One region of the Peptoniphilus sp. oral taxon 386 str. F0131 genome, then DNA from elsewhere that is predicted to be linked to it. Evidence: predicted binding sites of a transcription regulator. Region 1 holds the regulator's gene; the other holds the start of a gene.
The links. Region 1 encodes HrcA, which represses chaperone genes, less so after heat shock. Its sites were predicted from a motif close to ATTAGCACTCNATANTATNGAGTGCTAAT; they were not measured.
Positions count from the first base shown of each region.

Region 2: groES (co-chaperone GroES) is a predicted target of HrcA. The motif match lies at 6,511-6,539, and genes of this name have one in related genera.

Region 1 is NZ_GL349422.1:1,129,105-1,145,441, reverse strand. It holds gene HMPREF0629_RS05445 (CPBP family intramembrane glutamic endopeptidase) at 314-1,159, shown strand; gene proB (glutamate 5-kinase) at 1,272-2,063, shown strand; gene HMPREF0629_RS05435 (glutamate-5-semialdehyde dehydrogenase) at 2,035-3,297, shown strand; gene thrC (threonine synthase) at 3,300-4,754, shown strand; gene thrB (homoserine kinase) at 4,751-5,599, shown strand; gene HMPREF0629_RS05420 (DNA internalization-related competence protein ComEC/Rec2) at 5,773-8,061, shown strand; gene holA (DNA polymerase III subunit delta) at 8,015-9,028, shown strand; gene rpsT (30S ribosomal protein S20) at 9,123-9,386, opposite strand; gene hemW (radical SAM family heme chaperone HemW) at 9,464-10,660, opposite strand; gene lepA (translation elongation factor 4) at 10,647-12,458, opposite strand; gene lepB (signal peptidase I) at 12,448-12,990, opposite strand; gene hrcA (heat-inducible transcriptional repressor HrcA) at 13,197-14,228, shown strand; gene grpE (nucleotide exchange factor GrpE) at 14,234-14,767, shown strand; gene dnaK (molecular chaperone DnaK) at 14,801-16,337, shown strand, end outside.
Region 2 is NZ_GL349422.1:568,036-584,372, reverse strand. It holds gene HMPREF0629_RS02755 (M18 family aminopeptidase) at 1-280, opposite strand, end outside; gene HMPREF0629_RS02750 (DUF3783 domain-containing protein) at 292-837, opposite strand; gene HMPREF0629_RS02745 (DMT family transporter) at 915-1,811, shown strand; gene HMPREF0629_RS07650 (hypothetical protein) at 1,841-2,968, opposite strand; gene HMPREF0629_RS02735 (MATE family efflux transporter) at 3,140-4,489, shown strand; gene groL (chaperonin GroEL) at 4,551-6,170, opposite strand; gene groES (co-chaperone GroES) at 6,186-6,467, opposite strand; gene HMPREF0629_RS02720 (B3/4 domain-containing protein) at 6,755-7,447, opposite strand; gene hisS (histidine--tRNA ligase) at 7,449-8,762, opposite strand; gene HMPREF0629_RS02710 (hypothetical protein) at 8,904-9,725, opposite strand; gene HMPREF0629_RS02705 (amino acid ABC transporter ATP-binding/permease protein) at 9,738-11,390, opposite strand; gene HMPREF0629_RS02700 (ABC transporter ATP-binding protein/permease) at 11,383-13,101, opposite strand; gene HMPREF0629_RS02695 (guanylate kinase) at 13,459-13,995, opposite strand; gene HMPREF0629_RS02690 (ABC transporter substrate-binding protein) at 14,126-15,136, shown strand; gene HMPREF0629_RS02685 (ABC transporter permease) at 15,072-15,857, shown strand; gene HMPREF0629_RS02680 (ATP-binding cassette domain-containing protein) at 15,854-16,337, shown strand, end outside.

The sequences.
Region 1 (16,337 bases):
TCATTACGGAGAACTCGGTATGTTCAGATGCTGAAGTTCTCTTTTTTGTTTTCAGATAAGAAGATAAGAAATAATATGTAGATAAAAATTTAAAAAAGAATCTTAAAAAAAACAAAATATATATGATTATTTCTCAAATTTCATATCTGATTTCAGAGAAGATATAAGGTTATATCTATAATAATAGAAAGAATAAATAAAGAAATTACTTTTGAATAAATAGTTAAAATATTATAAATATTTATTTTGATAACTATTAATATTTAAAATTTGTGGTAAACTATTTAAGTTAAAAGTTTTTGGGGGAGATATTTTGAAAAGTAAGAAAAGTTTATTGCAATATATTTTTATAATCTTATTTTTAGTAATTAGCTATGATTTGTTACTGGAATTGTTTTTTGCATTTTATTTTTATGGAAAGGCAGCTTTGTTCGGAGAAAATTTTAAAATTTTTAATGATGGAGATTTTTTTCTTGAAACACTATCTTGTATAATTCCTTTAATTGTATATTCTGTATGGTTTTTTGCTTTAAAAAAGAATAATGATGATAAAGTGAGTTTTGAAGAGTCTGTAATATCAAAGATAGTTAAGTGCAGTATAATAACATTTGGTTTGGGCGGAATATCATCATTATGGTTGGAATTTGTTGATCGTTATTTATATAAAATTTCAATTTTCAAAAATAGCTATGACAGCTTCAATGATACGTGGTCCGGTGTTGTAGAAGAACCGTATATATTTGTATTTCTTTCAGTGGTAATTTTAGGGCCGATTGTAGAAGAATTGCTTTTTAGAGGTCTTATATATAATTATTCTGATAAGATAAAGAGTAAGTTGTTTCCTGTGATTGTTTCTGCGTTACTTTTCGGTATTTGGCATAGGGAATTGGTTCAATCAGTATATACAATTTCCTTAGGATTTGGTATAGCTCTTGTATACAAAGATATGAAGTCGTTAATTTGGCCAATATATGTTCATATATTAAATAATTTTATTTCGTCTTTTCCGGATTTTATATATAATGATGCATTTTTAAATGCAATAGATTATTTATCATTTATAATGATAATACCGACATTTTATTTTATGTATAAGATGATTAAAAGGATGTATACCCAAACTTCTATACAAATAGAAAGTTCGGATACTTTAGAGTAGGATTTCCTACTCTTTTTTTATTAATATAGTATGCTTTATAAGGTTGAAATTATTGAAATATGGATTTTGTTGTAGTATATTAATAAATAATAATTATATAGGTTGTGATTAATTGAGAGAATTTAGTAGAAAGTTAAAAAAGGTAGTTGTGAAAATTGGTTCATCTTCAATAACACATGACAATGGAATTATAAATTTACAGAAGATTGATGAACTTGCATGGGAACTTTCAAATTTAAAAAATCATGGTATAGATGTGGTTTTAGTTTCATCCGGAGCAATTGCTGCAGGAGCAAAGAGATTAAATTTAGCTGAGAGACCTAGAGATACTGTTGGAAAACAAGCTGCATCCGCAGTAGGGCAAGTAGCTCTTATGAACACTTATAACAGAGCATTTAATGAGTTTAGCTATCAAGCGGCACAAATTTTATTGACAAAGCAAATTGAGACAGATAGTGTAATGAGAGAAAATTCAAAAAATACATTTCAAAAATTATTAAGTATGAATGTAATACCAATAGTAAATGAAAATGATACGATTTCAACATTTGAGATAGAATTTGGAGATAATGACACATTATCTGCAGTTGTAGCAAGAATTGTTGATGCTGATTTACTTATATTATTATCGGATATAGATGGTTTATATAATGATGATCCGAAGAAAAATGAAAATGCAAAGTTTATTTATGAAGTTAATGAAATTGATGAGAAATTAAAAATGATGGCAAAGGACTCTTCTTCAAATGTAGGTACAGGCGGAATGACAACTAAGATAAATGCTGCAAAAATGTGCATGGAGAAGGGGATAGATGTTGTTATTGCTAATTCAAATGATATTAAGAATATAAGAAGGGTAGTAGGAGGAGAAGAAATTGGAACAATCTTTAAGGCAAAGTCTTGAAAGTATTGCAATTAAATCTAAAAATGCCAATAGACAGCTTTCAAAATTAAGCTCTAAGGAAAAGAATAGTATATTATCAAATATAAAGAAAAATATAATTTTGAAAGCTGATGAAATTATAAAAGCTAATTTAATTGATATGGATAATGCTAAAAAAATCGGGTTAAAAGAAGGTGTACTTGATAGACTTTTGCTTACAGAAAATAGAGTTAGAGCCATGGCAGAGTCGGTAGAAACTCTCATAGATTTAAAAGATCCTGTCGGCAATATTTATGATATGAGAACTCTTGAAAATGGGCTTATAGTTGGAAAGAAAACTGTACCCATAGGAGTTCTTGCAATAATATATGAAGCAAGACCAAATGTTACATTAGATGCTTCAATACTTGCCATAAAGTCATCAAACTCACTTATTTTAAGAGGTGGAAAAGAAGCTATAAATTCAAATATTTCAATAGTAAAGATAATAAGGGAATCTATTTCTGAATTGGGATATGATGAAAATATGATTTGTTTAATTGAAGATACCACAAGAGAGTCATCAGTAGAGCTTATGAAATTAAAAGGATATATAGATTTACTAATACCAAGAGGTAGCGCAAGTTTAATAAATTCAGTAATTGAAAACTCAAAGGTTCCGGTTCTTGAAACAGGAGTTGGGAATTGTCATGTATATGTAGACAGCAGTGCAAAAATTGAAATGGCATTAAATATAATTGAGAATGCAAAGACTTCAAGAATTGGAGTATGTAATGCTATGGAGTCATTACTTGTAAGTGAAGATATATCTGACAACTTTTATGAAGGACTACAAAAAATTATTAATCAATATAATATAATAATACATGGATGCGAGAAGACCATGGATAAGATTAATAATGTGATTTATGCTACAGATGAAGATTATGGAAAGGAATATTTAGATTATGAAATGTCTATGAAAGTGGTTAGCGGAATAGATGAAGCAATAGATCATATATATAGATATTCTACAAATCATTCTGAAGTTATTATTACAGAAAATTATGAAAATGCTATGAAATTTTTAAATGAAGTAGACTCTGCATGTGTATATGTAAATGCAAGTTCAAGATTTACTGATGGTGGAATTTTTGGATTTGGAGCTGAAATTGGAATTTCTACACAAAAGTTGCATGCAAGAGGTCCTGTTGGGTTGAATGAGCTCACAAGCTCAAAATATGTTATTTTAGGTTCTGGACAAGTAAGGGAATAATTATGAAATATATAAGTACAAGAGGAAATTCGAAATTAAATTCAAGTTACGAGGTAATTTTAAAGGGACTTAGTGATGATGGAGGACTATATCTTCCTGAAAGTTTTCCTGAAATTGAATTTAGTAATGAGGAAATTGAAAAATTAGATTATATTTATTTTGCTAAAAAAATAATAGGAAGTATATTTGATGACTTTAATAAAGAAGAATTATATAGTGCTATTGAGTTGGCATATTCAACATTTAAAGGCAACATAGTTCCTATAAAAAAGCTTGATAATAAATATGTTATTGAATTATATCATGGTCAAACTTTTGCATTTAAAGATTTTGCACTATCATTATTACCAAGGCTTATAAGTATTGCAATAAAACATTCTGGATTAGATAAAAAAATTTTAGTTTTAACCGCTACTTCCGGAGATACAGGAAGTGCGGCATTATATGGTTTTAAAAACGTAGAAAATACTGATATTGCAGTTTTTTATCCTACAGATGGTATTAGTGAAATTCAAGAGAGACAAATGGTAACACTTGATGGTAAGAATACCCATGCAATTGCAATAAGAGGAAATTTTGATGATGCTCAGTCTTCGCTTAAAAAGATTTTTAATGATGTGCAATTTAGAGAATATCTTAATATGAAAGGATATGAATTATCATCAGCTAATTCTATAAATATAGGAAGGCTTATACCGCAGACTGTATATTATTTTTATAGTTACTATTATCTTGTGAAAAACGGTTATATAAAAAATGGTGAGAAAATTTCTGTAAGTGTTCCTACAGGAAATTTCGGAAATATTTTAGCGGCATATCTGTCTAAAAAAATGGGATTACCTATTAATAATTTAATATGTGCTTCAAATAAAAATAATGTACTTACAGAATTTATAAATAGAGGTATTTACAATATAAATCGAGAGTTTTTTGTCACTAATTCTCCTTCAATGGATATTTTAATTTCAAGTAATTTAGAGAGATTTTTATACTATGAACTTGGCGAAGATTCTGAAGAGATTAAGTTCTTAATGGAATCGTTGATGAAGAATGGAAAATATTTTATTGACAGCAGAAGGCTTAATAATATAACGGCATATTATTTTGATGATGATAGAACTATAGATGAAATAAAAAAAATATATGATGAGTATAATTATTTAGTGGATACACATACTGCGATAGGGTTACTTGCTGCGCAAGATTATGAAAAATTTAATAAGGACGAAAAAATACTGGTTGCAGCTACTGCATCACCGTTTAAATTTATAAATTCAATAGCTGAGGCACTTATGATGAATTCAAATGATGAAATTAGTGCTTTAAATACTTTGGAAGAAAAATTTAATATAAGTGTTCCTGTTGAATTTAAAGATTTATTTGCAAAAGATATAAAAAATAAAATGGTAATAGAAAAAGATGAAATAAAAGATTATATAAGGAGGATAATAAAATGATCATAAAAGTGCCGGCTACAACGGCAAATTTAGGGCCAGGATATGATAGTCAAGGTATGGCATTAAAATTATATAATTTTTTTAAAATAGAGCCTTGTAGTTTCTTAGATGAGAAGTTAAATGATAACCTTATTTATAAATCTTTTAGATATTTTTACGATGAAAACAATATTGAAGCGCCAAGTATTTCTATAAAAGTAAAATCTATGATTCCGATGACTCGAGGACTTGGCAGCAGTGCTACTTGTATAGTTGCAGGATTAATGGCTGCGAATGAGTTGAGTAATTTAAAATTGGATAGGAAAGCTATTTTAAGATATGCTACAAATATAGAGGGACATCCGGATAATGTCGCTCCTGCAATTTTTGGAGGACATATCACTTCAATAGTGGAAGATGAAGTATATTTTTATAAAACTCATATTGATAAAAATTTTAAATTTAATGTATTGGTTCCAAATTTTAAAATGCAGACAAGTAGAGCAAGAGAAGTTGTAAAAAAAGAAGTTAGGTTATCTGATGCAGTTTCAAATATTGCAAGAGCAACATTGATTTCAAATGCACTTAACAGTGGAGATTTTAATCTGCTTAAAGGAGCGGCTAAGGATTTATTACATGAACCCTACAGAAAACAACTGATAAGCGATTATGATTATATTAAAAGCATATGCAGCGGTAATAATGCAGTCCTATTTATAAGCGGGGCAGGACCAAGTTTACTTGTAATATCTGAAAGGGATAACAATGATATAGATAATGCTCTTAAAAATTTAAGCAATACAATTTCAAAATGGAGAATTCACAATGTTGAAGTTGAAAATGATGGAGCTAAAATAATATTTTAGATTATGGATATAATTAAATAAAAAAATAAAATTGGTTAAGTGCAAACTTAACCAATTTTTAGTTTAATAATTTATTAAATGACGTTATTATAGAACAATTTAAAAATAGTAACATGTTAATTAAATATTGAACAAAAGTAAACTCTATAATATATTATAAGTAGAGGTGCATTATGATTTATTTGTTATTGTCAATGATTTTAGGAATAGTCTTAGGTGACTGTTTAAAAATAAATTTAATATATCTTGCCATTTTAGTTATGCTATCATCTACATACTTTTTTTATTTTAAAAAATTTAAGACCGGAATATCTTTTTTATGTATTATATTGTTTATAATCTCTTTTTTAAATGTGAGTATGAGGACATCAAATCAATTAAATGAAAGTGTAAATATTAAAGCTGAAATTGTAGATGATTATATAAATAATGAAAGTAAATACATTGCATCTTCATCTATATTTAAAAAATATTTATTATATTCAAAAGAAAAGTTAAGTATTGGAGATATTGTTATTATTTACGGAAGCTCTGCGATACCTGAAGGGAAGATGAATTTTAGTGATTTTAATTATAAAAATTATTTAAAATCGAAAGGAATATATGAAATTATATATTCAAATTCAGTGAAAAAAGTCGGAGAAAGTAAAAGTTTAAAGCTAAGAACATATTTTAAGGATTATATTACAGACACGGTATCAAAGAATTTATCTGATAAAAATGCAGATATTATAAATTCTATATTGCTTGGAAATTCAAATTATATTGATAAAGATATTAAAGATAATTTTAGAAATATTGGGCTTTCTCATATGCTTGCCATTTCGGGACTTCATATGGGAATACTTATGATTATTTTTGAGGGAATATTAAAATTATTTGGAATTTCAAAAGTTTTAAGAAGGAGTATAGCTCTTTTATTTTCATTTGTATATTTATACTTAATTTCAATGCCAATAGGGGCATTTAGAGCATATTTGATGTTTGGATTTATGTTTATGTCATTTTTGTTTAAATATAAATATACTTCATTTAATGCACTCATTTTAAGTGCAATGATTACAATTTTAATAAATCCATTTTCCATATATTCTCCGTCGTTTTTACTCAGCTATTTGAGTGTGCTTGGAATTATATTATTTTATAAAAAATTCGAAATATTATTTCAAAAAAATTATTTCGGCAAAAGCTTGGCACTGACTCTTTCTGTGAATATTATGTTATTTCAGGTAAGTATATACTTATTTAGAGAATTTTCTGTTTTGGGTTTCATATCAAATGTTTTTCTATTGCCGTTATATAGTTTTGCAATAATACTTTCATATATTTTAATTATATTTAAGCCTCTTGCATTTCTTATTGCACCATCAATAAATTTTATATTGAATGTTGCAAGTTTTTTAGCTGTAAAAATTAATGATTTTAGCTTTTTAAATTTAGAGTTTGCTGAAATTTCTATCATTTCAGTTTTTATTTTATATTCCAATTTTATTATAATCAAATATAAAGATATTTTTATTAATTTTTATAAATTTAATATATCTGTTTTAATAAGTTTAATATTAATAATATTAATTAATTCAGCTATGTTTTTATACGATTATAATAATTCGTTTGAGCTTAATTTTATATATGTAGGTCAAGGAGATTGCGCCATTGGAAGAACTAATAATAGATATTTTATGGTTGACACCGGGGGAAGTTCAAATGAAAACTACAATCCGGGTAAAAAATATACATTAAACTATTTGAAAGCTAAGGGAATAAATAAAATTGATAAAGTTTTTATATCACATTTTGATGAAGATCATGTTGATGGACTACTTGATATTATTGATGAAGTTAAAATAAAAAGTCTTTATATATCATATATAGAAGACAATAAATATTTACAAAAGGCATTAAGTAAGGGAATGAATATATACCTTGTACAAAAAGATGATTTAATAAAGATGGATGATAACACATTTTTTAGAATAATTTCAGATGTTGACGAATATAATTCTTCAAATGATAAGTCGATGGTTATGATATTAAATCATAGAGGGTTTAAAATTTTATTTACAGGAGATATAGAACAAACTGAAAGTAATATTACTGAAACCTGTAATTTGTTGAAAGTTGCACATCATGGTTCAAAAACTTCTACATCAGAAGAATTTTTGAAAACTGCTAAACCTAGATATGCGGTAATAAGTTGTGGAATTAATAATTCTTATAGGCATCCTCATTCAGAGGTTATTAACAGATTACAAGAAAATAATGTAATAACCAAAGTTACAAATGAGGTTGGAGAAATAAATTTAAATATTAAAAAGAATTCTATTATTTTTAAAGGTTTTAAGGAAAAAGATGGAAGTTTTGGTATAATTACATTATTAACTTATATAGTTATTATTGCATTTGTAAGAGAGTATGGTGAATATATTGCAATACAGGGAAATATACAAAAAAGATATTAGCGGGGCATTTCTGTTTTATGGTTATGAAAGGCTTTTAATGGACAATGCAATCGAATATGTAAAGAAAAAATATGTAAGTAGAGGAATGGAAACTTTTAATTTGTCATTATATGACGGAAATAATTTAACGGAAGATAAGCTTATGTCATCTTGCGAAACACTTCCTGTTATGAATGATAAAAGAGTTATATTCGTAAAAGGAGCTAATGCGTTTTCAGAAAGTGTTACAAAAGAATTTTATAAATTTTTGGATAATATCGGAGAATTTTTAATATTAGTATTTCTTGATGAAGACAATAAAATAGATAAAACAAAAACTTTCTATAAATATTTTTCTAAAAATAATAGAGCTATAGAATTTCCTAAATTAAGCGGAAAGGACATATTTAATTTTATTGAAGGATATTTAGTTAGAAAAGGATTTGATATTAGTAAATCGGATATTAGTTATCTTAGCTTAAAATCAGGTTATGATTCTAAAAATTTAGATATGACTTTGTATGATTTAAAAAATGAGCTTGATAAGATGCTTGTTTTATCTGAAGTTAAGAAAATAGATAGGGAAGTTATTGATAGGTCTATGACTCAAAATGCCGATTCAAATATTTTTAATTTTTTAGATGCACTTTGTAATAAAAATACTGAAAAATCACTTATGGAATTTAAAAAATTACATTTATTGAATGAACCTATTGAGAGAATATTTTCTATGATTGTAAGACAGGTTAGGCTTCTAATAATGTATGGAGATTTAAAATCTAACGGATATAAAGATGTACAAGCTATGAATTATATGGGAATAAAACAATATGAGTATTCAAAAATTTCAAAGTTTTCGCATAACTTTGATTTAAAATTTTTATATCAGTTTTATGAAAAGTTATTAAATATTGATGAATATTTTAAAACAACACAACTTTCGAAATATATTTTATTAGAAATGCTAATAGTAGAATTTACAAAATAAAATTAGAAAACCTGAGGAATATTCCTCAGGTTAATTTATATCTGACTATTTTATAGAAATGTGCGATACAATTACATTCTAATTTTGTTGATAATTAGTTTGCCTTGTTAAATTTAAGAGTAAGTCTTGAAATTTTTCTTGCTGCTGCATTTTTATGAACGATATTGTTGTGAGCAGCTTTTTTTAGTTTTTTATCAACAAGCTTTAATAGTTCTCTCGCTTCATCTATATTACCAGCTTCTAATGCTGATTCAAATTTTTTAACAGCTGATTTAACTTCAGTTTTGATTGATTTGTTACGAGCGTTATTTCTCTTAATAACATCTATTCTTTTAATAGCTGATTTAATATTTGCCATGTAATTCACCTCCACAGTTAATCTATAAGCTTTTAGTATTTTAACATTAATTTAGTAACAATGCAAGATTTTATTTATTAAAGTCTAATAAAATCCAATTCTACAAGATTTGATAAATCTCTTCCAAGTTCAGTTAAATAAATAGTTTCATTTTTAATAGTAATTAGATTTAAATTAATATTTTTAGAAATTTCATTTTTATAATAATTTAAAAAATCTATTTTAAAAATTTTATTTATTGAAGAGATGTTAATTCCGCTGTTTAACCTAAGTCCCATTGTTATAAATTCATTTATTCTATCCTTATTATCTAAGACCTCAAAATCTTGAACCGGCAAATTTGAAGTTTTAATTATTGAATAATATTTTTCAAATGAATTATGATTATAAAATCTTAAATTGTTTATATTTGAATGTGAGGAAATACCCAGACCCAAATAATTTTTTAATTTCCAATACCTTAAATTGTGTTTTGATTCAAATTCAGATTTTGAAAAATTTGAAATCTCATATTGTTTGTATCCTAAGTCATCAAGCGAATGAACTATATAGTGATACATATCTCTATCTTGATTTTCATCCGGGAAAATCAGTGGATTAACTTGGTTTATATCATATAGTTTAGTTCCTGTTTCTAAAATTAAACTATAATATGAAATATGAGCAGGATCCAACAGTTTTATATATTTGATAGATTCTTTAATATCTTCAAATTTTTGAGATGGAAGTGCAAGCATTAAGTCTAAATTGAAATTTTTTATGTTATATTTTCCAAATAGTTTGCATGCAGAAATAATATCTTCTTTTTTATGAATTCTTCCTATTTTTTTTAATATATCATCATTAAAACTTTGCGCTCCCATCGAAAAACGGTTAATTTTTGAGTTCAAATATAATTTTAATTTTTCACTTGATACTGAATTGGGGTTTAGTTCAATAGTTATTTCACAAGATTTTTCAATTGTGGAAATTAAATTGATTTTTTCCATTAATTTAAAAATATATTTTGGATTTACAGAACTTGGCGTTCCGCCACCTATAAATATACTGACTATTTTTTTGTCTTTTAAAAAATCCTTATATAAAAATAATTCTTTATATAAATTTTCAAAATAATCATTGACGTTGTTTTCGTTTATAATTGATGAATAAAAGTCACAATAGTAACATCTACTCTCACAAAATGGAACGTGTATATATAATGATATATCTTCAGTTGAATTTTTATTAAGTATAAAGTCCGATATAAAATCGGACTTATTAATTTTCTTCATCATATTTTAATACCGTTAAGAATGCTTCTTGAGGAACATCAACCTCGCCGACAGTTCTCATACGTTTTTTACCTTCTTTTTGTTTTTCTAAAAGTTTTCTCTTTCTTGAAATATCTCCGCCGTAGCATTTTGCAAGAACATCTTTTCTAAGTGCTTTTATAGTTTCTCTTGCTATTATTTTATTTCCTATTGCCGCTTGAATAGGTACTGCAAATTGATGTCTTGGAATTACATCTGTAAGTTTTTCGCAGATTCTACGACCTTTATTATAAGCTGTAGATTCATGTACGATAATTGAAAAAGCATCTACAAGAGTTCCGTTTATAAGTATGTCAAGTTTAACCAGGTCGGATTCATTATATCCTATCAATTCATAATCATATGAAGCATAGCCTCTAGTTCTTGATTTAAGGGCATCAAAGAAGTCATATATAACTTCATTTAACGGAAGATTGTATTTTATAAGAGCTCTTGTTTCTTCAAGGTATTCCATACCTAAGAATACACCTCTTCTATTTTGGCATAAATCCATTATTGCGCCTACATAATCTGTTGGAGTCATAATTTCGGCTTTTACAATCGGTTCTTCCATTTTAAGTATTTCAGCGGGACTTGGCATATTAGTAGGATTTTGTATTTCTACTATACTTCCATCTGTCTTTGTTATTTTATATATAACTGACGGAGCTGTTGTAACTAAATTAAGGTCAAATTCTCTTTCAAGTCTTTCTTGGATTATTTCCATGTGAAGTAATCCTAAAAATCCGCATCTAAATCCAAAACCGAGGGCAACAGAAGTTTCAGCTTCAAAAACTAATGCCGCATCATTTACTTGCAATTTTTCAAGAGCTTCTCTTACGCTGACATATTCTTCTCCTTCAGCAGGATATATTCCGCAGTAGACCATAGGAACTACTTTTTTATATCCAGGAAAGGGCATTGCAGTAGGAGTTGATGGAGATGTTATGGTATCTCCGACTGTTGCTTCCTTTACATTTTTAATGCTTGCTGTTATATAGCCTACATCACCTGCTGATAACTTGTTCAAAGGCATAAGACCCGAAGTAGTAACACCGACTTCTACAACTTCAAAAACCTTTTTGGTTGAGAACATCATTATTTCATCGCCGGGTTTAACGCTTCCATCTTTTATTCTGACATAACATATAACACCCTTATAAGAGTCATAATATGAATCAAATATCAAAGCTTTAAGCGGGGCATTTTCATCTCCGTTAGGAGCCGGGATATCTTCAATAATGCGTGTAAATACATCTTCTATTCCTATACCTCTCTTAGCTGATATCAGCGGAGAGTTTTCGCAATCAATACCAATAATATCTTCGATTTCTTTTTTTACTTCGTCGGCTCTTGCGCTTGGGAGGTCTATTTTATTAATTATAGGTACGAGCTCTAAATTTTGATCGATCGCTAAATATACATTTCCGAGAGTTTGAGCTTCAACACCCTGAGTTGCATCAACAACAACTAATGCTCCCTCACATGCTGCAAGAGATCTTGAAACTTCATAGTTAAAGTCTACATGTCCCGGAGTATCAATCAAATTGAAAATATATTCTTTGCCATCATTAGTTTTATGGACAAGTCTTATGGCTTTTAACTTTATTGTGATACCTCTTTCTTTTTCAAGTTCCATAGAATCTAAAACTTGTGACTCCATTTCACGTTCGGTAAGCATTCCGGTTTTTTCAATAAGTCTATCAGCAAGAGTTGACTTTCCGTGATCAATATGTGCGATTATTGAAAAATTTCTAATATTATCTTGTCTATTTGTCATTTAAACCTCCGACAATTCCAAAATTTGATATCGGCCAAAAGCGAAGAACTACAATTCCTCTTATTGAAGTTTTATCTATTGCTCCAAAAATTCTTGAATCTGAGCTATTATATCTGTTATCACCCATTACAAAGAATTCATTTTCTGAAAGATGCCATTCAGATTGATTTTGTATTGGAGTTTCAATATTATTATCTAAATAATTTTCAGATAAAAGTTCGTCATTTATATATACTTTTCCATTTTCTATTTTAACACTATCGCCGGGAATGCCGATAATTCTTTTTATATATTCTCTTCCTGATTCATCAGGAGCATCTAAAATTACAATATCTTCTCTATTTGGACTTTTAAATTTTAGCGGAAACACTAATGTAATTAATCTGTCATTGGGTTTTAAGGTAGGATACATAGATTCTCCGACAACAATATTGACATTAAAAATAAATTGTCTAATTAAAAATGCAAGAACAAATGCCGATATAAATATTAAAATAAAACTTAGAAAAGATTCTTTCTTTGGTTCACTCATAATTCACCTCATATATTTTAAAGTTGGTTAATTTTAATAATCTAAAACTAAACTATATTTTAACACAGTTTTTGTATAATTAAAATAATGACAATAAAAAGAAAAATATATTTGCAAAAAAAGTATTGACAATCTTTGACTAAGGATATATATTATATATAGGGTTTAGCACTCAACAAATAAGAGTGCTAACAAAAGGTGATAATATGGATGAGAGAAAAATAGAAATATTAAATGCTATAATAAATTCTTATATAGATTCTCCTAATCCTGTAGGTTCCAGAACTATTTCAAAGGATTTCAACTTGGGAATAAGTTCAGCGACAGTTAGGAATGAAATGGCAGATCTTGAAGATTTAGGATATTTGAATAAGCCTCACACCTCTGCAGGGAGAATTCCATCCAATAAGGCCTATAGGTTTTTCGTAGATCATATTCAAAAAGAAATTTTTGAATATGATATAGATTTTATTGAAGACTATGACATAAGAGATTTAATTTTACAAAATGCCAATAGCTTAGATGATATTTTTAAAAACACTGTAAAACTTCTTTCTGATTTTACAAAGTGTACATCTTATGTAGTAGCATTAAAAAAACCCGACACTGAAATAAAATTTATTCAGTTACTAAATATTGATGAATATTCAATACTTTTGCTTATTGTTGGAAATAGAGGAGTAGTTGAAAAACAAATTGTAAATACACAAGTATCCATTTCTGATGATGACTTACATGAAATTTGTAAAAAATTAAATGAATATCTCTGTGGAATAGATTTTCAAAAAATAGGTGGACTTAAAGTTGTTTTGAAAGGTTCTATGGTAAAATATGGAGAATTTATTTCAGATATAATAAAACGAGCAAGCACTTTTAACGAAAAAGTCAGTCAATTTGATTTTTATTATGATGGATTGAATAATATTTTGAGTTTTGAAGAATATTATGATATTGAAAAAGCAAGAAATTTTATTAAGTTTATTGAAGATAAAAAATCAATTTTAAAACTTATAAATTATTCCGAGAAATCTGATTTTGATGTGATAATAGGCGATGAAAATGAAGATGAACTGATGAAAAACAATTCGATTATAAGAGCAACATTTAGACCTAAAAATCAGAGAATAGGACAAATAGGAATTATAGGTCCGATAAGAATGGATTATAGAAAACATATAAAGACTGTAAAATTATTCAGAGATAATTTGTCTTATGTTATAGATAAAATAGTGAGGTGATTTAATTGTCAGATAATAAAAAGGTTAAAGAAGAAGTTGTTGAAGAAGTTAATGAAACAATGGAAGAACTTGTAGATAATTCTCAGGAGGTAACTACTGAAGAAGATATTGATGAAATTGATAGTGAAGTTAATCTTATAAAAGATCAATTTTTAAGACTTCAGGCTGATTTTGCTAATTATAAGAGAAGAACAGAAGTTGAAAGAAAGGAATATATAGAACTTGGAACTAAAAAAGTTATGCTTGAATTAATTCAAATAGTAGATAACTTTGAAAGAGCTATAGAATCTAAAGGGGAAAAAGATACATTTTTTGACGGCGTAGAATTAATTTATAAACAACTTATGGAATTGCTTGAGAAAAATGGAGTTACAGAAATGAATTCATTAAATGAAAAATTTGATCCTAATCTTCATCATGCAGTTCTCATAGAGCAAAAAGATGGCATTGAAGAGGGAATTGTAATAGAAGTATTACAAAAAGGTTATATGATAGGTGAAAAAGTACTTAGATCAGCAATGGTTAAGGTATCTAAATAAAAAATAAAATAATCTCTTAAGGAGGAAATAATAATGGGAAAAATAATAGGTATTGATTTAGGAACAACAAATTCAGCAGTAGCGGTAATGGAAGGTGGAGATTCAATAATAATTCCTAACATTGAAGGAAATAGAACTACACCATCAATAGTAGCATTTACAAAAGATGGAGAAAGACTTGTAGGTGAAACTGCAAAACGTCAAGCTATAACAAATCCGGACAGAACTATTCAGTCAATAAAGAGACACATGGGTAGTGATTATAAGGTAAATATTGACGGAAAGGATTATACTCCGCAAGAAATTTCTGCTATGATTCTTCAAAAGTTAAAATCTGATGCGGAAAGCTATCTTGGAGAAAAAATTACAGAGGCTGTAATTACAGTTCCTGCATATTTTACGGATGCACAAAGACAGGCAACAAAAGATGCTGGTAAAATTGCAGGATTAGATGTAAAAAGAATTGTAAACGAACCTACAGCAGCAGCACTTGCTTATGGAGAAGATGAAAAATCGGATTCACAAACTGTTATGGTATATGACCTTGGCGGTGGTACTTTTGACGTATCTATTCTTGAACTTTCAGATGGAGTTTTTGAAGTACATGCAACAAGAGGAAATAACAAATTAGGTGGAGATGACTTTGATAATAAAGTAATTGATTATATAGCTAGTGAGTTTAAAAAAGCTCATGGAGTAGATTTGAAAGCTGATAAAATGAGTTTACAAAGACTAAAAGAAGCAGCGGAAAAGGCGAAGAAGGAACTATCTTCAACAATGTCTACAAACATTAATTTGCCGTTTATAACAGCAACAGCAGAAGGACCGTTACATTTAAATATGGACTTAACTCGTGCTAAATTTGATGAGCTTACTAAAGAACTTGTAAAAATGACTGAACAACCTGTAAAAGATGCTCTTAAAGATGCAGATATGACTCCAAGCGATATTGATAAGGTATTGTTGGTTGGAGGTTCTACAAGAATTCCTGCAGTTCAAGCTTGCATCAAAGAGTTGGTAGGGAAAGAACCACAAAAAGATATTAATCCTGATGAATGTGTTGCTCTTGGTGCAGCAATTCAAGGAGGAGTTCTTTCAGGGGATGTAAAAGATTTATTGTTACTTGATGTTACACCATTATCTCTTGGAATTGAAACAATGGGTGGAGTTACAACAAGACTTATAGAAAGAAATACAACTATTCCTACAAAGAAATCACAAGTATTTACAACAGCATCTGATAATCAAACTTCAGTAGATATTCATGTTCTACAAGGAGAAAGACAAATGGCATCAGATAATGTTACTTTGGGAAGATTCCAATTAGACGGAATAGCTCCTGCAAGACGTGGAATACCTCAAATTGAAGTTACTTTTGATATAGATGCAAATGGAATAGTAAATGTATATGCCAAGGATTTAGGAACAGGAAAAGAACAAAAAATTACAATTACATCTTCAACAAATTTGAGTGATGAAGAGATTGAAAAGAAAGTAAAAGAAGCTGAAATGTTTGCTAAAGAAGATTCTAAGAAAAAAGATTTGATTGAAGCAAGAAATAATGCGGATT
Region 2 (16,337 bases), 560 kb from region 1:
TATTTTTAATTCTAAATCCGGGTGAATCACTATGAGAGCCTACTATTTTAAAACCGGTTTTCTCAACATCATTGCTTCCAATTGTAAATGCTATAATAGAACTGTCATTATTAGTTATATAACATTTATCACCTTTTTTAAGTTCCCAATTATCCTTGCACTCAAGTTTTTTAAAACCGAATTTTTCCAAAAGCCCCGCCATATTTCTTACCGCAAAATAAGAACAGGGACTGTTGTCTATAAATTCAATAAGCTCTTTTGAAATTTTTACTGCATCCATTAATATACCCCCTATTTAAAAATTACTTTACTTAATCTATTATACCTCTCATCTATATCTTTTTCACTTATATCTTTAAGTTCTCTTATACTAAGTGCAAAATCAATTTCTTCTTTGAGATCAACATCATTTTCTTTTTCAAACCTTTCCTGCGCTTTTTTTATAAGTCTGCCAAGTTCATTATATTTATTTACAATTTTATGTTCATCTTTTATATGAGATATTAAATATCTGAAACTCCAATTTTTTGATGTAGGTGTTATAACCGCCTTATGCGGAATAATTATCCCCTCTTGTTTAATTTCAAAAGTAAATTTTCCAAGAACTTCTCTTTCAAAATCAGAGAATAATAAAAATTCAATTTCTCCTATTTCGTCACAACTTGAATTATATTCTGTATCATCTACTTCGACTCCCATTAAAATTCCGACTTTCTTATCTATATCATCATGTTTTACTGTTTCAGTTTCAATACCAAGATTGTTTGCTATTTCTATAAGCTTTAAAAATCTTTCACTTTGAACATCAAACCCGTAAACCAACATTCTTTTATCCATAATTCCTCCCTTTTTTAACTCTATCAATCTTTACATTTATACCCAGATTAAAGTATAATACAAATCGGAGGTTTTTTATGCAAAAAAATAGTAAAATCATGTTAAGAGGATATATTATGACAATAATCGGAGCGACCTTTTGGGGCTTTTCCGGCACCTGCGGACAATATCTGATGAGTACAAAGGGGCTGGATGCTAAAATTATTGTAAACACAAGACTTATATTTGCAGGACTTATACTTATTTTATTATCTCTATATAAGAATAAAACAGAAACCTTCAAAATTTTTAAAAATAAAAAAGATACATTGACTTTAATAGCCTTCGGTATATTTGGAATGTTATTTTGTCAGTTTTCATATTTAATTACAATTTCAAAAACTAATGCACCAACTGCAACGGTTCTTCAATTTTTAAGTTCAATATTTATTGTAGTAGGTGTTTGTATAAAAGAAATGCGTGCACCAAAAATTAAAGAAATAAGTTCAATTGTACTTGCACTATTGGGAACAGTTGTACTTGCAACTCACTTGGATCTAAGTACACTTGTAATAAGTAGTTCCGGACTGTTCTGGGGTATATTAGCCGCATTTTCCGTAGTTATTTATACCTTACTTCCAATAAACATATTAAAAAAATACTCAAGTTCTGTTGTTACAGGATTCGGTATGTTTATCGGAGGCATTGTCATTACTTTTTTACTCCAACCTTGGAAATTTTCCGTTAATTTTGATATGATGACAATACTCGGTCTAATTGCGATGATAGTATTTGGAACTGTCCTTGCATTTAATTGTTTCCTAACCGGTGTTTCTATTATAGGACCTGTTCGCGGTTCTCTTATCGCCGGACTTGAAGCTGTTTCTTCACTTTTGTTTTCAATAATTTTATTAAAAGAGAGCTTTATGATGATAGATTTATTCGGAATGCTACTTATACTTATGGCCGTTACGGTTTTAAGTTTCAATAAATAAGGACTTACTTTGAAAGTAAGTCCTTTTTATTATTTATTCAATGATATAGTTTCATTCTTCATGGTATTTACATTGAAGTATGTCAAATTGCTTCCTTCTATTTTTGCATTTTGTGTTTGATCTTCTGTTTTGTAAATTGCCATTCCATTTTTATCAAATACTATTAATTTATATTTAACTCCCAAATCATATGTGAATGTAGAAAGAACATAATTACCTTTTTTCTCAAGTGTTTCTACCTTCGCGCCCGGATTAAGATTTACATTATTTTTTGAATACAACTCTCCATTACTTGCACTTACATAAAATACTTGACTTCCATTTGAAACTATCTTTCCATCTTTTACATTACTATTTGAAATTACAGTGTCAAATGTTCCCTTATCCATATCATAAGAATAAAAGCTATTTCCCGATGTAAAATATAGCTTATTTCCATCTTGATAAAAACTCTTTACTTCAAGGTCACTTAACATTTTAACATCCTTATTTATTGAACTTTCTCTAAACAATCTATAATTTGTTCCATTTGTCTTTATCACATAATAATTCAAGTTATAATATATTGTACTTGAATAATCTTTGTAATTATCAATTGGATTTTCAGGTGGCTTAGGAGTAGGAACACTGCCGCCGGAATTGTTGTTTGATGTAATAACAAGACCTTTCTGATGTGTAAAATTATATTTCCAGCCAAATTCATTTACACAAAATCTCCATGTCATAGGAAAATATGTCACATCTCTGAAAACCAATAGAGGATATTCCTCATTCCTGTTTACTATTGTCTTTCCATTTACTGTTATTTTAAAATTAGGAACCGTTACAGGATATACATCTGCATTTTTTCTGTTAGTCTGATAAAAATCAAATTTACCGTTTATTCCGGTTTGATTAATTTGAAGTCCTGAATACTCGCTCCAATTTGTTTCAACTCCTAAAAATCTTGTTGTATTGTATGTCATAGGAAAATATGTTATGTCCTTATAGACGATAAGTGGATACCTCGCATAGCTATTGTCTACACTAACTCCATTTAACGTAACATTAAATCTCGGAAGTCCAACATAAGTTCCCTGTGCACTTACCTTTGGAGCAAATGCTATTAATAGTACAAATGCTATTACTAAGGAATAAATTTTTTTAATACTCTTCATTTTTTATCATCTCCTTAACTATAAGTTTAACCTATTCCATTTAAAAAATAAATTGACAATCTAATTACAATTAGAAGTCAAAAATATTAAATTATCAAAATTTACTATAACTTTTTATTTCATCATAATTTTAATTTATGTTATAATAAACCTTATAGTGATGGTGATTTTATGCATAATAATAAACAGATATTCAACAAATTAGTTCAACTTTCAATTCCTACAATGGCTGCAATGCTATTGCAATCAATATATGATATAGTGGATATGTACTGGGTTGGAAAAATTTCTTCTCAGGCTATTTCCGCTGTAACTTTATTTTCAACTATACTGTGGTTATTTGAAGTTTTAAACGAAATTATAGGCGTAAGTTCCGTATCAATGATTTCGCAAAGTGTAGGAAGAAATGACATTGAAATGAAAGAAAAAATATGCGAACAAACTCTTTCTTTTAAGTTTTTGATGGGAATTCTAACTTCGATATTACTTTTTATTTTCATTAAACCTCTACTACACTTCTACACCCCCGACAAGACTGTAATAGATATAGCACTTTCTTATGGTTATTTAAGAATCTTTTTTATTCCTATTATGTTTTCGTCATTCTCTGTAAATTCAATATTCAGGTGTACGGGAGATCCTAAAACACCAATGAAAATAATGGGATTTTGTGCAATACTGAATATGATTTTAGACCCTATATTTATGTTTGAAAAAGTTCCTTTTATAAATATTACGGGATTTAATTTAGGAACATTTGGTGCAGCGGTTGCCACCGTAATTTCAACATCAGTCAGTTTTCTAATCGGTTTTTTTATTTTACTTAAGGGAAATAATTATATAAAAATTAAATTTAAAAATTTATTCAGATTAATTCCAAATATTGACTATAAATTAATTACCGTCGGAATTCCCGGTGCTTTTGAATCATTCCTTACATTTTTATTTGAGGCAGCAAGAGTAAAATTTGTAGCAAGTTATGGGTTAATTCCACTTACAGCTGCCGGAATAAGTTCTAAAATTTATGGGGTCTCAATGTTGCCTATGATGGGATTGTTAATGGGCGGTTCAGTCCTTGTAGGTAATTTTCTTGGAGAAGAGAATATAGATGCAGCAGAAGAGACATCAAAAACAGCTGCAAAATTTAATGCCATAATATTATTTGTTTTTACATTGATTTGCTTTATTTTTTCCAAAAAATTAATATCCATTTTTACAAATGATATTGATGTAATAAATATGGGAGCAATTTTCTTGCTGGCTTCGGCAATGTGTATATCTTTTTTAGGATACGGACTTGGAAGAGCTACAGTATTTATGGGTTCAGGATATAATACTCCTCTCTTAATATCATCCTTAGTTTCTCAGTGGATATTACAAATGCCTTTAATTATACTTTGTAGAAAACTTAACTTGCCTGTACAATATTTATGGTATACTTATATACCATCAGATTTTCTGTTTTTTGTTATGATAATGGTGTATCATAAACAAGGCAAGTGGAAAAATAAAAGAGTATAAACTGACAATAATTTATTTTATAAGAATATAAAAAAGGGTATCAATTGATACCCTTTTATTATTACATCATTCCCATTCCAGGATTCATCGGCATTTGTGGCTCTTCTTTAGGAATAACCGCAACAGCAGCTTCTGTTGTAAGAATCATAGCAGCTACACTTGCCGCATTTTGAAGTGCAGATCGTGTAACCTTTGTAGGATCTACAATACCGGAATCAATCATATTAACATAATCTCCCTTAAGTGCATCATAGCCCATTCCAACTTCAAGCTCTTTAACTCTTTCAACTATTACGCTTCCTTCAAGTCCTGCATTAACCGCAATTTGTCTTACAGGTGCTTCAAGCGCCTTAAGAATTATATTCATACCTGTTCTTTCATCCCCATCGGCATTTTCTAAAAGTTTTGCCACTGAATCTATACAATCCAACAGAACTGTTCCACCGCCCGGAACTATACCTTCTTCAACGGCAGCTCTTGTTGCTGAAAGAGCATCTTCTATTCTGAGTTTTCTTTCTTTAAGCTCTACTTCTGTCGCAGCACCAACTTGAATAACTGCTACACCGCCTGAAAGCTTTGCAAGTCTTTCTTGTAACTTCTCTCTGTCAAAGTCGGAATCAGTTGCCTCAATTTGTGATTTGATTTGAGAAATTCTTGCATCAAGTTCGTCCTTGCTTCCGTTTCCGTTTACAATTACAGTAAGATCCTTTTCCACTCTTACCTTTGAAGCGCTACCAAGCATTTCAACAGTTGCATCTTTTAGATCTTGTCCTAAATCAGAAGAAATAACCTTACCTCCTGTTAATATTGCAATATCTTGAAGCATTTCTTTTCTTCTATCTCCATAGCCCGGAGCTTTAATTCCAACTACATTAATTGTTCCTCTAAGTTTATTTAATACAAGTGTAGCAAGTGCTTCACCTTCAATATCTTCCGCAACAACAAGAAGTGGTTTTCCGGCTTGAAGAACTTGTTCAAGTAGAGGTAGTAAATCTTGAATATTTGTGATCTTCTTATCTGTTATTAGAATGTATGGACTCTCAAGCTCAGCAACCATTTTTTCATTATCAGTAACCATGTATGGAGATACATATCCTCTATCAAATTGCATACCTTCAACTACATCAAGGCTTGTTCCCATTGATTTGGATTCTTCAACAGTAATAACTCCGTCTTTGCCAACCTTTTCCATTGCTTCCGCAATAAGATGTCCTACTTCCTCATCTGCTGCTGAAATTGTCGCTACTTGTGCTATTGATTCTTTTGTTTCAACAGGCTTTGAAAAAGCTTTTATTTCTTCAACCGCTTTATCAACCGCTTTTTTAATTCCCTTTTGTAAAATCATGGGATTAGCTCCTGCAGCTAAATTTTTCATTCCCTCAAGTATAATCGCTTGAGCAAGTAATGTCGCAGTTGTAGTTCCATCTCCAGCTACATCATTTGTCTTTGTAGCAACTTCTTTTAAAAGTTGAGCTCCCATATTTTCAAACTTATCTTCACACTCAATTTCTCTTGCAATTGTAACACCGTCATTTGTAATAAGCGGTGCTCCATATTCTTTATCTAATATTACATTTCTTCCCTTAGGTCCAAGAGTTACCTTAACTGTATTTGCAAGTTTATTAATTCCATTTATTAAACCGCTTCTCGCATCTTCTGAAAATTTAATTTCCTTTGCCATTTTATATCCTCCCAATTACTTTAATACCGCTAAAATATCTGTGTATTTAACTATTGTATATTTTTCTTTTTCAACTTCAATTTCTGAACCTGCATATTTAGAAAATACAACTTTATCTCCAACATGCACTTCATCACATCTTTTCTCATCATCCAATATAGCCTTGCCTATTGCAACAATCTCCGCTATATTTGATTCTTCCTTTGCTGAACTTGGCAATACAATGCCTGACTTTGTAGTTTCTTCTTTTTCAACTTTTTTAATTACAAGCTTATCATCTAATGGTTTTAAATTCATTTTTAAGCCTCCTAAATATATTAATTATTTTATTTTTAAACTATTTAGCACTCATAAAGATAGAGTGCTAACTTACTTATTATTTTAATACACGCATAAAATTTTTTCAAGTGATATTTGAAAAAATTTGACATTTTTTTACCTTTAATTTCTATCTGACATTTTTTACTTTATCAATATGTTTAATCTAAATTAAACTATTTATAATTCCTAATTGCTATGTTTTATTTTCACAGATGATTTATTTATATGCTATTTCAAATAAAAAAGGAGCTTTCGCCCCATTTTTATATTTCTGTTTCTTCTCCTGCCGGTGCGGCAAATATCTTATAGCTTCCGCCGCAAACTTCTTTTATACTTTTACATATCTCGTCAAGAACTTTCATTCTCATTTCAGTACTTGTATTCTGATTGCCCTGAATTATAAGAAGTACATTTTTTGTATCTTCAACTATTTTAAAATCCTCAGCATCTCTCGCATCCAAATATGCGGCAATCTTTTCATCGTCCCTATATACAAAATCACCTTCATGAACAGGTTTTGTTCCTCCTCCAACGGGTACAAAACTTTCAGTTTTATCTGTAAAAGTAAATCTTATAGCCCCCTTAAATGAGTCCGCATCATGTGCTCCGATTGATAACATACTTTTTAATGAGCCCATATTATATAAATCTATAAGTGAGTTTATCCTCGGCATAGCTCCGCGTCTTTTTATATTGTTAATAAGTGCTTCTGCTGATGGCGGATATCTCTTTAAAGATCTTCCTATTGCCCTTATCTTTTCTCTATATCCTTCAAGCACTTCATTTTCTTCAAGCATTTGCTCTGTAACATCAAGAGCTCTGTCAGTGAGATATTTTATCTCATCTTCATACTTTAAAGGTAATGCGGCATTCAAATTCACATTTTCAAGTAATGCACCTACTATTGCATCAACACCAAGTACACTTCTTATTTTTTCATCTACTATAAATTTCAAATCAATTCTCCTTAATTCTACTAATTATTTCACTAAGAGAAAGTTCTTCCTGATTTCCTGTCACCATATCTTTTAACGCATATTTTTCTGTTTTTACTTCATTTTCTCCAACAACTAATGTATACGGAACCTCAAGAGCATTTGCATATTTAAATTTCTTTGCAATTTTAGCATCTTCTGTATATATAATTGTATTAATTCCACCATCTCTCAATTTTGAAACCAGCTTTATAGCTTCATCTACAAAACCGGTCATCGGAATTACAATCAAATCTATAAGACTTTTCTTCTTAGCTTCAATAATTTTAGCTTCATTTAATTGATAGAACAGTCTCGAAAGTCCGATAGAAAGACCTACTCCCGGCAGTTTTTTATCCGTATAATAGCTTGCAAGATTATCAAATCTTCCTCCGGAACACACTGACCCTACGTTAGAATAATTATCAAGAGTTGTTTCATATACAGTGCCGGTATAATAATCAAGTCCTCTTGCAATTTTAAGATCAACTGTAAAATTCTTTTCAGGTACTGCAAATTCTGTAATGTATTTTACAACTTGTTTTAATTCACTCAGTCCCTCATTAAATATTTCATTGTCAATTTCAAGTCTATCAAGCGCATCAAAAATTTCACTGTTTGTTCCTGAAATTAATATAAAATCAATTATTTTAACGGCAATATCTTCTTCTATCCCGTTATCACAAAGTTCTTCTTTAACTTTTTCTCTGCCTATCTTGTCAATTTTATCAACTGCTCTTAATACATCTACAGAATCTAAAATATTTAATGATTCAAAAAATCCCTTTAATATCTTTCTGTTATTAATTCTTATTGTAAAATCGTCAAAGCCGAGATCTTTAAAAGTATGATAAATTACTACAGGGAATTCCGCATCATTCAATATATCAAGTTTTTCATTCCCTATTGTATCTATATCACATTGATAAAATTCTCTGAAGCGACCTTTTTGAGCTTTTTCTCCACGATATACTTTTCCTATGTGATACCTTCTGAACGGAAAAGACAAATCGTTAAAATGCTCAACAGTATATCTTGCAAGAGGCACCGTTAAATCAAAACGAAGTGACATATCGGTATCTCCCTTTGTAAATCTATAAATTTGTTTTTCAGTTTCTCCTCCACCTTTTGCAAGAAGCACTTCACTTTTTTCTATCGCAGGAGTATCTATAGGCAAAAATCCGTGTTTCTCAAAATTTTTCCTAATAGTATCCATCATTTCATTAAAAAGAATTTGTTCCTTCGGCAACAATTCCATAAACCCCGGAAGTGTTGAAGGCTTTACAATTTGAGCCATAATAATCCCCCTTATTCCCTAATAAATTAATAAACTAATTAAATTATAACATAATTACAATGTATAAAATATATATTTAAGTCAAAAATATAAAAAGATGATTTAATTTCCAGCCGTCAATATTTAATATATTTAATATATTTATAAATTCACTAAATCTATAAATATATTAAATATTGCTTTCTTATTATGATTTTTACTAAAACCTATTTTAGAACTTATCTTTAAATATGATGATGAGTATAGAATTTTTTTATTTATCAATTTCCAATTTTTAAAAACATATAATGGTATTAAAAAATTTTTTTCATTATACACTACATCTTCTTCTACTCCATTTTTAAAATAGCTGATATCCATTACAAATCCGCTTCTAATAAATCCGTCAGATGCTTTTTTAACTTCTTTCGGTGTTAATAAAATATAAGATTCTTCGCCAACAACAATTCTTACATTACTTTCAAATCCCATCATGGCCATTGAAGTTTCAATACTCGAATTTTTAAGTTCATCTTCAATTTTATCAATAGACAAATATGCATTATATTCTCCGCCGCCAAGAATATTTATTAACTCATTATAATCCACATTTGTACTTTTAAACTTTAACATCTTTTTAGATTTTTCCGCTAATATCTCATTTAAGATATCCAATTCATTTCCCATTAATTTATATGATAACTCTTTAATTTTATCTTCTTCTAAATTAAGCAAAATATTTAGAAATTTTTCTATATTTATTCTGTTTTTATTAAATTTTTCTGCAAAATCATTTCCTTTTTTTGTCAACATATATCTGTTTTCTTCTTTGCACAAAACTCCATCATTTAGCATTTTATCGAGGATTTTTTTAGAATTCGGTTTTGTACAGTTAAAAGCGCTCGCTACACTTGTTATAGTATTTTGGTTTTTATTTTCAATCAAATGTAACAAATATAACTTTTCCATATTTGTAAACTTCATGGTTTCTCCTCATTACTCCGCAAGAGTTTTCACCTGTTTTATTCTATCTGAAATTCTAAGTGTTGAATCTTTATGACTCGCTAATATAACTGCCTTATCTTTAGACTCTTCCCATATAGATTTTAAAATTATACCCTCATTTAAACTATCTATATTTGCTGTAGGTTCATCTAATAGAAGTAAATCTCCATTTTGTATAAATCCTCTTGCAACCGAAATACGCTGTTTCTCACCTGTCGATAATGAATTCTCGATATCACCGACTTTAGTATTGTAACCATTTGGAAGTTCTTCTATAAATTCTCCTATAGATGCTTTTCTACAGGCAGCTTTTATTTCTTCCATAGTTGCATCTTCTTTCGCTATTTTTAAATTATCAAGTATTGTTCCATTAAATAAATGAGTACTTTGTGTTATATAGCAGTGATTTTTTCTCAATGTCTTTGTATTTATTTCTTTTATATTTATCTTATTCTCTTCAATTTTACCGCTATCTACATCATAAAATCGCATTATAAGTTTTAACAATGTCGATTTTCCGCAGCCGCTCTTTCCTTTTAAGCCAAGTATTTCTCCTTTTTTTACAGCTAAATCAAAATTTTTTAATACTTCTTCGGAACCATATGAAAATGAAACTTTTGAAACATCTATTTCTTCAAAGTTAATATCCTTACCATTTACAACTTCTTCCACTTCCGGAACTTCTTCCAACAAAGACATAACTCTTTTACCACATGCAAATGTTGTTACTAAATTATTTGCTAAATTTGAAAGTGCAGATACAGGCCCAAAAGAACTCATAAATGCTATTATGGGAACAACAACTTCTATCTTATTTACATATCCGAATTTATATAAATACATTGCAGAAATTAATATACAAATATTTCCTATTAAAATTACACTATTTGAAAGAGCCATATTTCCACCATATATTCTGCTGAGTCTCGTTGCAGATCTGCTTAATTTTTTTGTATATTCAAGCATCTCATTTCTACGTTCTCCGCCAAACTGATACTGTGCCGATTCTTCTATGCCGTAAAATGTATCAATAATAGATGAATTTATATCGCTTAAATTTTTTCTTTGAATATCGCCTATACTCTTTGCTCTATTTGAAGTTATTATAGGTACTATTATTGCCATTATAAGATGAAAAATAACAAGCACTACCGCATATAATACATTTATTTTAAACATTAATATTGTTAAAAATAATGTATGAATAAAAGCTATTGAAATCGGTGAAATTGTATGTGCATAAAAAACTTCAAGTAATTCTATATCTGAAGTTATAATTGTAATTAACTCTCCTGTATTTGTATTTTCCATTTTTGCAGGAGCAAGTCTTCTTAGAGCTTTGAAGACTCTATCTCTTATAATTTCCAAAACTCTAAATGCAACAAAGTGATTGCATAGCTGTTCTAAATACCTAAGCACAGATCTAAGTAATGCAAATATCACCAAAATTGTAATTAATTTAAAAAAGTAAAATTTGCCGATCATTGCTTTTATAAGTGCATATCCTCCAATTACAGGAATTAATGTTGCTATTATATGACCTATACTTCCAAATAAAATTGCAAGAATCATAAATAATTTCAGAGGACTTACAAGAACAATTAACTTTTTTACCAATTGCGTATATTCTCTAATCTTACTCATATTTAATCCCCCAGTTTTCTAAAGCCATTTGATTATCGTAAAGTTTTTTAAATTCACCGTTAATACTTATCAACTCATTATATGAACCTTTTTCTTCAACTGCTCCATCCTTCATATAATATATATAATCTGAATTTATTGTATATTTTAATCTGTGAGAAATCAAAATAATAAGTTTGTTCTTTCTAAATGTATCTAAAAACTTCATTATAATTTCTTCACTCTCAGAATCTATATTTGAAGTTGCCTCATCAAATATATAAATCGGAGATTTTTTTAAAATTGCCCTTGCAATAGCAATTCTTTGTCTTTGACCGCCGGAAAAATTACTTCCATTTTCAAAAATTAAAGTATCTAATCCATTTTCGTGTTCAAAATATTCCTTTAGAGAAAATTTTTCTAAAACATACCACATTTCATCATCTGTTATATCTTTATTTCCCATTTGCAAATTATATCTGAGTGTTCCTTTAAATAAATATGGATTATTTGTTACCAATGTACAATTCTTTAATATTTCTTCTTCTGAAACATTATCGGTATTATTATATAAAACCTCACCTGTGAAAGGAGTGACCTTATTGATTATCAAATTTGCAATTGTAGATTTTCCACAACCGCTTTCTCCTACTATATAAGTTATTTTATCTTTACCGAAATTCATATCTATATTCTTTAAAATTGTTCTTTCTTCATTGTATGAAAAATTAATCCCTTTAAGCTCTACATTATAATCCTCATCTGTAATTTTACCGCTTCCATCCTTTACATCAGGCATATCTAAAACTCTAAATAAATGATCTACTACTCCCATTCCATTCATAGCTATATGAAAAAATGAACCTAAAAGTCTTAATGGCAAAAAGAATTCTGAAGAAAGTAAAATAATTATAATTGCATCTCTTAAATTGATAGTTGCATTAGAATAGTAAAATACTGTCAGAATAATACCAAGTACAGCTCCTCCATATGCAATTACATCAAGTACCGTAATATTATTTAACTGTACTCCTAAAACACGCATAGTATTTTTTCTAAAATCTTCAGCATATTTATTCAATTTCTTATTATATCCGTCATCTGCATTAAATATAATTAATGTTACAAGACCTTCTAAAAAATCCACAAATACTTCAGAAAGATCGACATAACTTTTCCACTGCTTTGCATTAATTTTCTTGGCAATCTTTTGTACCATAATTATTGCTATCGGAATAAGCGGTATCATTAAAAATAACGCAACAGCTATTTTTAAATTTATCCTACCTATAAAAATAAATAATATAATCGGAGATAACATTGAATAAATTAATTGCGGTATAAAAGAATTAAAATACACCTCCAAATTTTCAACGCCGTTTACAGATAGTTGAACTACTTCCGCTACATTAAATTTCGTTGAATATTTCATTCCATAACTATATATCTTATCGAACAAAATTGTCCGAATTTTCTCCTTTATATTAATAGATATATTATTACTGTACTTGCTTATTAAGTTAATTATTAGTGCTTGAAGTAAAATAACAACTATTAAACTTCCTATTGTAAAAAATAAAATATTTTTATTTAAAAACATTTTCTCTATAAAATTTGCCACTGAGTAAATCATAAATATATTTAAACAAAGCGAAAATAGTTTTAATATAACAATATATATAACATATTTTCTCTCCTTATCCATCATATTTAAGAGCCTTTTATTTAACATACATACCTCCTGATTTCACAATCTGATTTTAGACAATTTTAAATACATACCTTATATTTATATAAAGAATATCAAAAAGAAATTTATATGTAAATAATTTTGATATATTTTATCAACACAGAAGCGTTTAAAATTTCTTATACTTATTGTCTTTTTAACCTTTAAGGTAGTTAACCTATGTTAACTTAAAATTAATTATTCACAGTTTCAACAAAAAGACGATTGAATTTTCAATCGTCAAATATTTTTACTTCCTTAAATTAACTTTGGTCAAGATTTACATTAAAAACATCCACCTTAAAATTATCTATCAGCAATTAATTTCGTTACAAAAAATAAAAAAGACGTAAATACGCCTTATATTTTGCTGTTTTCTTCTACTATATCGTCTATTTCCTTTGCTATTTCTTCAACATTCTTACTTCCGTCTAAAATATAATCTGCATATGGTGAAAAATCTTGTGCGTTTTCCACTCTATTCTTTATTTTTTGCGGTAAGTCTCCTCTTATCTCCATTCTTTTAATCATTTCTTCTTTACTTAATTTTAAATAAATACATATCGTATTCTTTAAAGTATTTTTAATTTCAATTACACCAAATAAATCAATCACAAGGACTACATTTTTCTTACTTGATACATATTTTTCAAGTTGAAGCTTCGGAATCCCATAAAAATTTCCTGCATATTCTGTAATACCTACAAAATATTCTTCATCATCAAGACGTTTAAACTCATATTTATCTACAAAAAAATAATCTATTGCATTTTTTTCTCCTACTCTCGGTGCTCTTGTAGTATACGTAATTATTCTGTAAAAATTGTCTCTTTTATTTAAAATATTTGCCTGTGTACTTTTACCTGAACCGGAATTCCCTGCTATTAGATATATCATTATATCAGTCCCCCATACTTTTGATTAATTATACATTAATTTTATAAAAACAACAATAATATTAAAAAGCATATCATTTTAATTTGTGATATAATTAGCATAAAATTTTAATAATAAGGGGTTTTAATTTATGAAGAAAAAAATACTCAGTATATTTATTATGCTTGTTCTTACATTCGGGATTATAGGCTGCGGTAAAACAAGTTCCGAAAATAATTCTGAAAAGAATTCGCCGGCGCCTCAAACTGCTGAAAGTGCCGAAATAAAAATTGCAGCACTTAAAGGTCCTACTTCTATGGGTCTTGCTAAACTCTTTGATGACGCTAAAAATGACGTAGAGCAAAAAAATTCATACACTTGTACAATTTTACAAAGTCCTGATGAAGTTGTTGTCGGACTTTCAAAAGGTGATTTTGATGTAGCTGCAATTCCTGCAAATTTGGCATCTGTTTTATATAACAAGACAGAAGGTAAACTTCTAAAAGTTGCAAATATAAATACTCTTGGAGTTTTATACATCGCATCCAAAGATGACTCTATAAAAAGCGTTGAAGACTTAAGAGGAAAGACAATAATTACAAGCGGAAAAGGTGCAACTCCGGAATTTGTACTTAGACACGTCCTTTCAAAACACAATATAAATCCGGATACCGATGTAACAATTGACTTTAAAACTGAACATCAGGAAGTAGTTTCATCATATATGCTTCGTTCTGACAATTCAGCTGTCGTAATGTTACCTCAACCGTTTTTAACAGTTGCAGAAGGCCTTGTCACAAATCTTTCTCTAAATGACCTTTGGCAAGAAGTCAATGATTCAAAATTAGTTACCGGTGTATTAGTCGTAAGAAACGAATTCTTAAATTCTCATAAAGAAGCTTTTGATAATTTTATGGAAGAATATAAATCTTCTGTTGAGTTTGTAAATTCAAATACTGATGAAGCTTCAAAAATTATAGCCGCACTTGATATTGTTCCTGAGCCTATAGCAAAAACAGCACTTCCTCAATGTAACATAGTTTATATTGACGGAGCGGAAATGAAAGAAACACTGTCAAATTATTTACAATCACTTTATGATGAAGATGCTAAATCTGTTGGAGGAAATATGCCTGATGAAAACTTCTACTATGAAAAATAAGATAAAATCTTTTTTAATAGTATTGTTTTGGATTTTTGTATGGCAGATTTTAAGTCTGTTAATCCCAGAGGAGATACTTTTTGTGTCTCCTCTTAAAGTTATTCCTCAGATTATTAAAATTTTAACTGATAAAGTATTTTATGTCTCTCTTTTCGCAAGCATTTCAAAAATTACAACAGGATTTTTAATAGGTGTTTTTTTTGCAACCATACTTTCTATAATCTCATATAAGAATACACTCTTTAAGGAACTCTCGGTTCCTCTAATGATGTTTTTAAAATCGGTACCTGTCGTAAGTTTTATAGTTCTTGCTCTTTTTTTTGTAAGTTCCAAATATCTAAGTATTATAATCAGCATGATAATAGCTACTCCAATAGTATATTCAAATTTAATCGAGGGGCTTATAAGTATTGATGAAAATTATTTGGATATGGCAAAAATATTTGATGTTAGTTTTAATAGAAAATTGAATTACATTTATCTTTCTCATTTAAAACCATTTATAATTTCAGGCTTATCTCTTGCATTTGGAATGGCATGGAAATCCGGGCTTGCTGCAGAAGTTATTTCTCTTCCTAATTTTGGAATCGGAACGCTGATTTATAACTGCAAAATATATTTGGATACAGTAAACCTGTTTGCATATACTATAATCGCAATGATTGTTTGCCATGTCCTTGAAAAATTACTTTTATTTCTAATTAGGAGGATATGCAAATGAAACTTGAAGTTGAAAATCTTACAAAATACTTCGATGATAAACTCATTTTTAAAAATGTTACATTCTCTGTCAAAGATTCTGAACGTTTGGCAATAATAGGTAAGTCGGGCAGCGGTAAAACAACACTGATAAAAATAATAATGGGGCTTACAAATTCAAACAGCGGTAAAATAATATTTGATACTCCTCCTGAATTTTCTGTTGTATTTCAAGAAAATTTGCTGTTTGAAGAAAGAACTGTATATGAAAATTTAATATTCTGCTGCGAAATAGATAAAACTACTGCACTTAAATTATTAAGTGAACTTGAACTTGAAGATTATATCAATACAAAAGTTAAAGCACTTTCAGGCGGTATGAAAAGAAGAATTGCAATTTTAAGAGCTATTGTAAAAAGAGGAAATATCTTTATATTTGATGAAGCAATAAGAGAAGTTGACGGATATACTGCAAACTTAATAATTTCTTTTTTAAATAAAA